Regions from separate parts of the Brachybacterium sp. Marseille-Q7125 genome, predicted to be linked through region 2. Evidence: riboswitches for the same ligand, from Rfam matches in the RefSeq annotation. Region 2 holds a riboswitch; the other holds the start of a gene.

Evidence for each region. A riboswitch is a leader RNA that binds a small molecule or an ion and turns the genes downstream of it on or off. The one in region 2 is predicted to bind thiamine pyrophosphate.
Region 1: linked by a shared signal. The riboswitch ahead of MU407_RS14420 (Ykof family thiamine-binding protein) and the one ahead of MU407_RS06910 (ECF transporter S component) in region 2 are both predicted to bind thiamine pyrophosphate.

Annotation. Positions count from the first base shown of each region.
Region 1 is NZ_JALLAL010000001.1:11,283-16,060, reverse strand. It holds gene MU407_RS00095 (ATP-binding cassette domain-containing protein) at 1-1,280, opposite strand, end outside; gene MU407_RS00090 (ECF transporter S component) at 1,270-1,917, opposite strand; gene MU407_RS14420 (Ykof family thiamine-binding protein) at 1,914-2,612, opposite strand; TPP riboswitch at 2,652-2,759, opposite strand; gene MU407_RS00080 (MBL fold metallo-hydrolase) at 3,221-4,003, opposite strand; gene purS (phosphoribosylformylglycinamidine synthase subunit PurS) at 4,304-4,555, shown strand; gene purQ (phosphoribosylformylglycinamidine synthase subunit PurQ) at 4,555-4,778, shown strand, end outside.
Region 2 is NZ_JALLAL010000020.1:34,041-38,818, forward strand. It holds gene MU407_RS06900 (antitoxin MazE-like protein) at 1-48, opposite strand, end outside; gene MU407_RS06905 (ATP-binding cassette domain-containing protein) at 139-2,259, opposite strand; gene MU407_RS06910 (ECF transporter S component) at 2,256-2,891, opposite strand; TPP riboswitch at 2,936-3,040, opposite strand; gene MU407_RS06915 (hypothetical protein) at 3,061-3,627, opposite strand; gene MU407_RS06920 (M13-type metalloendopeptidase) at 3,624-4,778, opposite strand, start outside.

The DNA.
Region 1 (4,778 bases), on a different contig from region 2:
ACGGGACGCTCGGTGAGCAGCATCGCCCCGACGGACAGGCGTCGCTGCTGCCCGCCGGAGAGCCGGTGTGGGCTCTGCTCCGCCTGCTCGACCAGGTCCAGGGTGCGCAGCATCTGCTCTACGTGCTCATCGTCCGCTCCCGAGGCAGCGAGCTCCTCCCGGACGGTGTCGGCCACGAACTGCGCGGAGGGACGCTGAAAGACCAGCCCCGCGGCGCCGCCCTCGATCAGTCCGGCCGTGGGCGCATCCAACCGTGACAGCGCTCCCAGTAGCGTGGACTTCCCTGCGCCGTTGCGTCCCACCACGGCGAGGACGCGACCCGCATGCACGTCGAGGTCCACGTTCTCCAGCACGGGCACCGCCCCGCGGGACAGCGTCGCGTCGCGCATCGTGAGCACGGGATCCTCCGGGCTCGCGGGCGGCTCTGGTGCCGGTCCGGAGGAAGGTCGGGCATGGTCGTGCTCGAACTGCTGGGGCAGCCAGCATCCAGCCTCGCGCAGCGCCTCGGCGTGCTCGTCCAGCACCTGTCCCGTCGGCCCGTCGGCGATCACGTGGCCCGATCGGTCTAGCGCGATGGTCCGGCCGGGCAGCCCCTCCAGGCCCTGCTCCCCCGCCCACTCATCGAGGCGGTGCTCGACGAGGATCATGGCCGGCCTGGTCGTGGCCAGAGCAGTCTCGACGGCGCTGCGCACAGCCCGGATCGCGGGGGCGTCCAGCATCGCAGTGGGCTCGTCGAGCAGCAGCAGCGAAGGGCCGGAGACCTGGGCGGCAGCGAGCGCTACGCGCTGCAGCTCCCCGCCCGAGAGGGTCGAGGAAGCTCGCTCGGCGAGCTGCTCACCGTGCACGGCGGCGAGTGCGGCCTCGACCCGCGGGCCGATGCACCGAGCGTCGACCGCACTGTTCTCGAGCGGCAGTGCCACATCCTCATCCACCCGCGGCAGACACACCCCGGCGGAGGGATCCTGACCGAGGTAGCCCACGCGCCCGGCGACGGCGAGCACGCCGCCGGACACGGGATCGATACCGTCCACCTGCACCGTCCCCCTGACCCATCCGCGCTGGTGGGAGGGGATCGCACCGGCCAGCGTGCGCAGCAGCGTCGACTTCCCGCTGCCGCTGGGGCCCAGCAGGAGCACCTGCTCGCCGGCGCGGATCTCAGCGGACCAGGGCCCCACGCCATGGCCGTCAGGAAGGACCACCTCGAGCTCCTCGGCGCGGACGATCAGACGGTCCGCCTCCCGCTGAGCCGGGGATCCGACGGGGAACGGCTCAGTGGACACGACGCCGCGGGGTCGCATCCGCGGGCGACCGGGCTCCGACGGGGAAGTCGGAGACCACCCCGGTGCGCTCCAGGCCGCGCACGAGCACCTTGGCCAGCAGCCCGCCGAGCACGAGCCCGGAGATCACCTGCATCACCAGGCGCAGCACGAGGATGTCCTGGCCGTACCAGCCCATCCGGAACGCGGTCCAGAAGAACACCAGACCCGCGCCGAGCGCGCCGGAAGCGGCGAAGACTCCCCAGGTGAAGCGTCGGTATCCGGTCAGCGCGAAGGGTATCTCGCTGCCCAGGCCCTGCAGAGTCGCGGAGATCAGCAGCATCGGCCCCACCGGGCTGCCGAGGAACACGACCTCGACCACAGCGGCGAGGATCTCCGCCAGGATGCCCACGCCCGGGCGGCGCAGGACCGCCAGCGCCACCGGTGCCACCAGCAGCCAGCTGCCGGACAGGACATGCTGAGCGAGGTCCCCGGCCGGTCCCATCGCGATCGCGAGCAGGTTCCAGGCCTGGACGAATACCCAGTACAGGAAGCCGAAGACGACGCCGAGGACCACGATCAGCACGATCTCGCGCAGTGTGATCCGGCCCTGCGCGCGGTCGTCGGCGTGCGGGGTGGCGGAGGAGGCGGGGGTGCTCATCGGTCGGTCTCCCCGGTGCGGCGTCGGTCATGCGAGGGGCTGTTCAGCGAGATCGTGAGGTGGCTGGTGACGTGCTGGACGCTGCGCCCGACGAGGACCCAGCCGGCCAGGGCCGTCGCGATCACCTCGCCCACGTCTCCTTCCAGGCGGGTGACGAAGTGCTGCGATTCGCGGAAGGTGCCCAGCTCCTTCGCATGATCGATCGCGGCGTAGATGTCGCGCATATGGTCCGGCTCCTCACCGTCGGAGAGAGCCTGGTCCGCGAGGGGGTACAGCGCCCATTCAGCCGATGCCCAGCGCCCGGTGCGTCGCACCGGCGGCATGTCGACGCTGCGCGGACCGGCTCCGCCGGGCAGCTCGCACTCCACTTCCCCGGGACATCCGCGGGACAGCAGGATCTGCAGGGAGGCGTGGTGCTCCGTGGCCGCGAGATCCGCGGCCAGGTCGACGAGCCAGCGCTGGAGGTTCGCTTCGTGCCCGCCGGCGTAGGTGGAGACATCACCGGTCTCGAGCGTCAGCCCCGTGGTGTCCAGTCGGCTGAGCACGTCCACCAGGATGCGGGAATAGTCGTCGGCCATGACCGCGGCGGTGACGCGGGCACCCACGCCGAAGCCGAGCGGCGTGGCGGTGAGTTCCGCGCGCGTGGCGGCATCATGGTCGGTCGGGAAGGTGGCAGGGCTAGTCGTGCTGGTCACGGTCCGTGCCTTTCGATCGGCGGCACGGACTCGCGACGACCATCGCCGCGAGGAGCTCCCTGCGCCGGCATGATCCGGATCAGGTTCTACGGTCGGCGTTCACAACGCCCTCTCAGCCCGGTTCACCGGACTCCCGTGCACGCAATCGACCCTACCGCGAGAAGCGACTCAGTCCCCACTTGCGGTCCTCACCCGGTCCGGTCGTCGGCCCGGCCACATGCGCGTGCCCGCGCTCCTCCCCGCGACACGCCCGCCGAAGTCGTCACCTTCCCCGCGACACGCCCGCCGAAATCGCCACCTTCCCCCGCGACACGCCCGCCGAGTGCACCGATATGAGGCGAACCTGCCACGAATCGGTGCACTCGACGAGCTGCGGCGGCGTGTTGAGCGGGGCCGGGGAACTGAGCCGGGGACGAGCCGAGAGGGCGCTGGCAAGGCCGGGGCGGCGTGTCAGGCGGGGGCGGGAAGCCGCAGCCGCGTGTGAGGCCGGGCCGGAGAAGCTACGGGGACGTGTCAAGCGGGGCTGCGCGGCTGAGCCGGGCATCTCGCGCTCCCGCCCCGGCGTTCACACCTCGACGACACGCTCCCCGTCCGGCCCGGCCCGGCGCTCACACCTCGACGACACGCTCGCCGCCGGGCCAGTCCCTCACCTCGGTACCCTCAGGGGCGAGGGCGGTGGACTGCCGCAGGTAGATCGCTCGCCCGCCGGGGCTGGCCACCGCATCGTGCACCGGCAGCGCCAGGCGCGGCCCCACGGCGCGCAGGAAGTCGATGGTCTCGGACATCTTCGACCATGGCGCGGTGACGGCGAAGGCCAGCACGTCGATGCCGTGGAACTCCTCGACGGGCTCGAGCGAGTCACCGGTGATGCCCAGACGCGGCCCGTCCCCGGCGCTCAGCACGAGGCCGGTGTTGCCCACCCGCGGGATGTCCGGGTGGATGATCGCGTGGCGGCCGCCGACGGCGCGGATCTCAAGCGCCGCCTCCTCCCCTACGGCCGACAGCTCATGGCGCTCCCCGGCGGCAAGCGGCACCAGCCGCTCCCGCGGCACGGCACCTGCCGACCCGTCGGCCGAGGTGGTGCCGGACCCCGCGGCGGTGCCGGACGCCGGGGCACCCCCGTCGGCCTCCTCCTGACTGAGCAGCTGGGCCGCGGCCTCCGGTTCGGCGAGCACGACAGCGTCGGGGCTTGCGGCGAGCACGTCCCCCAGCAGCTCGGGGTCCACGTGATCGGGGTGCTGATGCGTGATGAGGACTGCATCCAGTCCGGCCAGGACCTCCTGCGGCAGGGCCCGCACGGCCTCGCCGGAGAAGGATCCGGGGTCTACGAGCAGACGTCGGCCCGCCATCTCGATGAGCAGGCAGGAATGGACGAGGTGACGGATCTTCATCGGAGCCTCCAGCTCTACGGCGTGCGCGCCGCTCGGTGACGGGTGCGACGCAGCGTCAGGTGCATCTGAGGGACAGGCGCATCTGAGAGGACACGCACATCTCGTGACGGGTGCATCTCGAACCTACCCCCGTCGGCCCGCGGGCTGCAGCCCATGGCCGTGCGCCCGGTACGATGAGGCGGTCGCTGCTGACCGGCCCGCGCCGGTCCCATCGGCCCCTCCCGCGCCGCACACCCGCGGCCGGAGACTGCAGCCCGTCCCCCGCCGCCCCGGCGGCCCCTCGCTCTCAGGAGAGTGCCCATGCCACGCGTCGTGGTCCACGTGATGCCGAAGCCCGAGATCCTCGACCCGCAGGGCAAGGCGGTCGCCGCCGCGCTGCCGCGGCTCGGCTTCGAGGGGATCTCCTCGGTGCGGCAGGGCAAGCGGTTCGAGCTCGAGGTGGACGGCAAGGTGACCGACGAGGTCCTCGCCCAGCTGCGCGAGGCCGCGACCACGCTGCTATCCAACCCCGTGATCGAGGACGTCGTGGCGATCGACGTCGAGGAGAACTGATGCGCATCGGCGTGGTGACCTTCCCCGGCACCCTGGATGACCGCGATGCGCTGCGCGCCGTGCGTCTGGCGGGCGGGGAAGCCGTGACCCTGTGGCACGGCGATGATGACCTGCGCGACGTCCAGGCCGTGGTGCTGCCCGGCGGCTTCTCCTACGGTGATTACCTGCGCGCCGGCGCGATCAGCCGCTTCGCGCCCGTGATGGACAAGGTGGTCGACGCCGC
Region 2 (4,778 bases):
GGCGCGCATGCGCCGACGATGGTCGCTCACACGCTGGCTGATCGTCATACCTCAATGTTACATGTAACGCCGAGGGTCGGTCGACCGGGAAACTGCGCGGCAGCTCACGAGCCTCCCCACCTCACGGTGGAGGGCACCTCAGCCCACCACCAGCTCGGCTACCAGCGGCCACACCAGGAACAGCATGGCGATCGCCCCGCCCAGGAGGTCCGCCCGGGTGAAGCGGCTGGGCTCAGCCCAGGTGCGCCTCTGCGCGGTCGCGAAGCCACGTGAGTCCATGGCGAGGGCCTGCTGCTCGGCGCCGCGCAGCGTGTCGATGAGCAGTGCGAGGGTGCTGCTCGCGAGCAGTCGCGGCGAGCGGCGGGTACCGAGGCCCCGTCGAACCCGGGTGGCGGTGAGGATGTCCCATTGGCGCCCCAGGTGAGAGACCCGCACGAGCGCCACCACGGAGGCCGCGACCACGCGGGCCGGTGCCCGCAGATGCTGCGCCACCGCATCGCCGAGCGGTGTGGGCTGCACACTGCCGAGCGCGAGCACCCCGGGAGCGACGAATGCGGTGATCCGCGCAGCCTCCTTGAGCCCGACGAGCCAGGCCTCGCGCGAGAGCGAGGGCGCATCGCCCAGCAGGGCCGTGGTCCAGGCGAGCCCCGCGGCAGACAGCAGCACCGGCAGCATCCGCAGCGCGCCGCCGCGCAGGGTCCGGACCGCGAGCGGCGCGAGCAGCACCGTCGGGGCGAGGGCCAGCAGCCCGCCCTGCCAGGTCTGCACTGCGAAGGAACCGATCAGCGCGAGAATGCCGATCAGGCTGAGCGTCAGGGGATTCAGGTGATCCGCGGGGATCGGGCGGGGGAGTGTGAGCGGCGGCTCCGCCGCCGGGGCGGGCAGGGAGATATGGCGGTCCGCGAGTTCGATGATCTCCGCATCGTGCGTCGCGATCAGCACTGCGCAGCCCTCCGCCGCGGCTTCCCGCAGCAGGGCGGCGACCTCGGCGCGGCGTGCGGCGTCCAGGCCCACCGTCGGCTCATCGAGCACCAGCAGATCCGGCTGCTGGGCGAGCGCCGCGGCGATCGCGAGACGCCGCTGCTCCCCGCCGGAGAGACGATGCGGCTGCGCCCCCTGCAGGTGTGCGAGGCCGGCTCGCTCCAGCAGGTGCTGCGCGAGCTGCTCATCATCCGCCCAGGGGGAGGCCAGCAGCTCCTCGCGCACCGTCGAGGCGACGAAGGAGTGCGCGGGATCCTGCGGCACCGCGGCGATGCGCTCACGCGGCGGCCGATGCGCGCTGCCGGTGCCTGGGCTCATCTCCCCAAGCAGGGTGCGCAGCACCGTCGTCTTCCCGGCACCGCTCGGGCCGGTGAGCGCCGTGATGCTCCCGGCCGGAACCGAGAGGTCCACCGGGGTGAGCAGGCCTCGCTGCGGCACCGTCACCTGATGCAGGGCCGCCACCTCGGTGCTGGTCGACTGGGACGTGCCCTCGGCGTGAGACTGTGCTGTCGATGCTGCGGTGGCGGTCCGATCCAAGGCGCCGGAATCAGCGGCGAGCACGCCGAGCTCTTCGAGCAGGCCCCGCTGCTCGGCGAGCACCTGGTCGGGCGGCCCGTCGGCGAGGATCCGTGCTCGATCCCCGAGCACGATCATCCGGTCCATGTGCGGAACCCAGTCAGCAAAGCGGTGTTCGGCGAGCACCAGCGTGCTGCCCTCGGCCGCCTCGAGGACCGCCTCGCGCACCTCGCGGGCCGTCGCCGCATCGAGCATGCTCGTCGGCTCATCCAGCAGCATCACCTGCGGGTCCAGCGCCAGCGACCCGGCCAGAGCGATGCGCTGCTGCTGGCCACCGGACGAATCCAGCGGGGCGCGCCGCGGATCCAGCTGAACCCGCGCCGCCGCAAGGGCGGCGCGGGCTCGCTCGTGGATCTGCGGCCGAGGCAGCGCCGCGTTCTCCGGCCCGAACGCCACATCCCGCGTGATCGACACGGCGACCAGCGCATGCGCGGGATTCTGCAGCAGCAGGCCGCGCTCGCCGGGCCGGGACGGCGGGGCAGGCAGCCCCCGGCCCTCGCCGTCCTCGGGATCCAGCAGACCCGCCAGCGCCCGCAGCACCGTGGACTTCCCGCTGCCGCTCGCGCCCGTCAGCAGCACCTTCTGCCCGGCGGGGATCTCCAGGTCGAGCCCGTCGATCGTGGGCTCCTGCCGCGTGAGCGGACGCCAGGAGAGCCCCGCCACCCGCAGGGCGAGGCCGGTGGTGGGGTGCGGGCTGCTCACACCGCCGCGGCGCGCGAGTGCTCCCGCCCGGCGGCGAGGGTGTCCACCGCCCCGGTGGCGACCAGGGCACGGCTCGCCGCCCAGCCCAGCAGGCCGCACAGCACAGCGCCGGAGATCAGGCACATGGCGAGCATGAGGAACGAGGCGCTCCAGGCCATGTCCTGGTAGTAGGAGAACTTCTCGTACAGCCACTCCACCGCCGCGGCGATCACGCCGCCCAGCATCGCGACCGGCAGGGTGAAGCGGCGGTAGGCGGTCAGCAGGAAGGCGAGCTCCACGCCCATGCCCTGCACGAGGCCGGACATCGCGGTGCCCCAGCCCCACTGGGAGCCGAGCAGCATCGACAGCACGGCGGCGATCATCTCCGCCAGCAGCGCCGCCCCGGGCTTGCGCACCAGGAGCATCGCGACCATCGCGGGCAGGAACCAGATCCCCATCAGCAGGCCCTCGGCAGGCTTGAACGCCGAGGTGAGCGGGCCGATCAGGGTGTACAGCTGGCCGTAGCCCAGGAATGCGACCCCGAAGGCGGCGCCGATCAGCACGGTGACCAGCAGGTCGATCGTGCGCCAGGAGCCGGCCCGTCGGCCCCCCGTGGTGGCGGATGTGCCGGTGGTCTCGGTCGTCTCAGTCATCTCGTCTCCTTCCTCATGGAAGGGGCGCACGGCACACTCTGTGCTGTGCGGAATTCCCGACTCCCTACGCCGGTGTTGACCGGATCAGGTTCGAGGGTCTGCGCGGATGCGCACTCTCAGCACCCGATGGTGCTCCCCTGTCAGCGGATGACGATCAGGCAGTCTACCTCTAGCGGCGGGCGCGGATCGCCTGGTCCACCGCCTCGGCCGTCGCTACCGGATCCTCGGGGCTGATGAGGTAATGCGGAGCCTCATGCCCGATGATCTCCACCATCAGCCCCGGCCGGGTCACGAGCGCCCGGTAGCGCGCCCGGTTCTCCCGCAGGGTGAAGATCTTGCGGGAGCCGACGGGGGCGAGCTCCTCCGGCTCCGGGGTGATCACGGTGGTGCGCCGCCAGCCGTAGCCGCCCACGCTCACACCGGTGCGGGACTGCGGAATGTCCCGCAGCTGGACGGTGCGGAAATCCGCGAGCGGCCAGGGCTTCTGCGGCCAGAACCCGCCCAGGCTCACCGTGACCCCGTGGCCGTCGACGATGAAGCGGGTGTGCTGAGTCATCCACGTCCACAGCGCCAGCAGCGCGAAGATCACGATGCCCGCCACCGCCGCCGGGGCGTTCCCGCGCTGCAGCATCAGCAGCGCCACCGCCACTCCCGCGAGCATTGTCACGCCGATGCGCGTCCACCCCACGGAGGAGGGGCGGGTGGTGCCCACATAGAACGGGGTCTCAGGCCTCACCAGATGCTCACCCGGTCCTCGGGGGCGCAGTACATGCCATCACCTGGGACGACGCCGAAGGCCGTGTGGAACTCCTCGAGATGGCTCGCCACGGTGTTGCAGCGGAACTCGGCGGGGGAGTGCGGGTCGATCGCCAGGCGTCGGATCGCCTCCTGCGGACGGTTCTTCCCGCGCCACACCGTGGCCCAGGACCAGAACACGCGCTGCAGACCCGTCATCCCATCGAGCTCCTCGCGGACCTCCGACTCGCTGCGGCTGGCCAGATAGGCCTTCACCGCGATGGACAGCCCGCCCAGGTCCCCGATGTTCTCGCCGATGGTCAGGGCGCCGTTGACGGTATGGCTGTCATCGAGCTCCCGGGGGGACAGCTGCGAGTACTGCTCCACCAGACGCGCCGCGAGGGTTTCGAAGGCCTCGCGATCCTCCGGCGTCCACCAGGAGCGCAGGGTGCCGTCACCATCGAACTTCGAGCCCTGGTCATCGAAGCCGTGCCCCACTTCGTGGCCGATCACCGCGCCGATCCCCCCGAAGTTCACGGCGTCATCGGCCTCGGCGTCGAAGAACGGCGGCTGCAGGATCGCCGCGGGGAACACGATCTCGTTCGCCCCCGGGTTGTAGTAGGCGTTGACCGTCTGCGGGGTCATATGCCATTCGGTCTCATCGACCGGGCCCAGCACCTTCGCATACTCGAACTCCGCCTCGAAACGGCGGGAGGATCGCAGCGTGGCCACCAGATCCCCCGGCACCACCGTCAGCTTCTCGTAGGTGCGCCACTTCTCCGGGTAGCCCACCTTCGGAGTGAACTTCTCGAGCTTCTCGAGCGCCTTCTCGCGCGTTGCCGGAGTCATCCACTCCAGGTTGGAGATGGAGTCGCGGTAGGCGGCCAGCAGCGCCTCCACCAGCTCGTCCATCCGCTCCTTATGCGCGGGCGGGAAGTGCTCGGCCACATACTCCTGGCCGACGGCGAAACCGACCACGCCCTCGACGAAGGCGACGCCCCGCTTCCACCGCTCCCGCAGCTCCTCCGCCCCGGAGAGCACCTTCCCGCTGAAGGCGAAATCCTCCGCCACCAGCGCCTCGGTGAGATACGGGGCGTAGGAGGAGACGGCGTGCAGCATGAGCCAGGCGCGCAGCACCGGCAGCTGCTCATC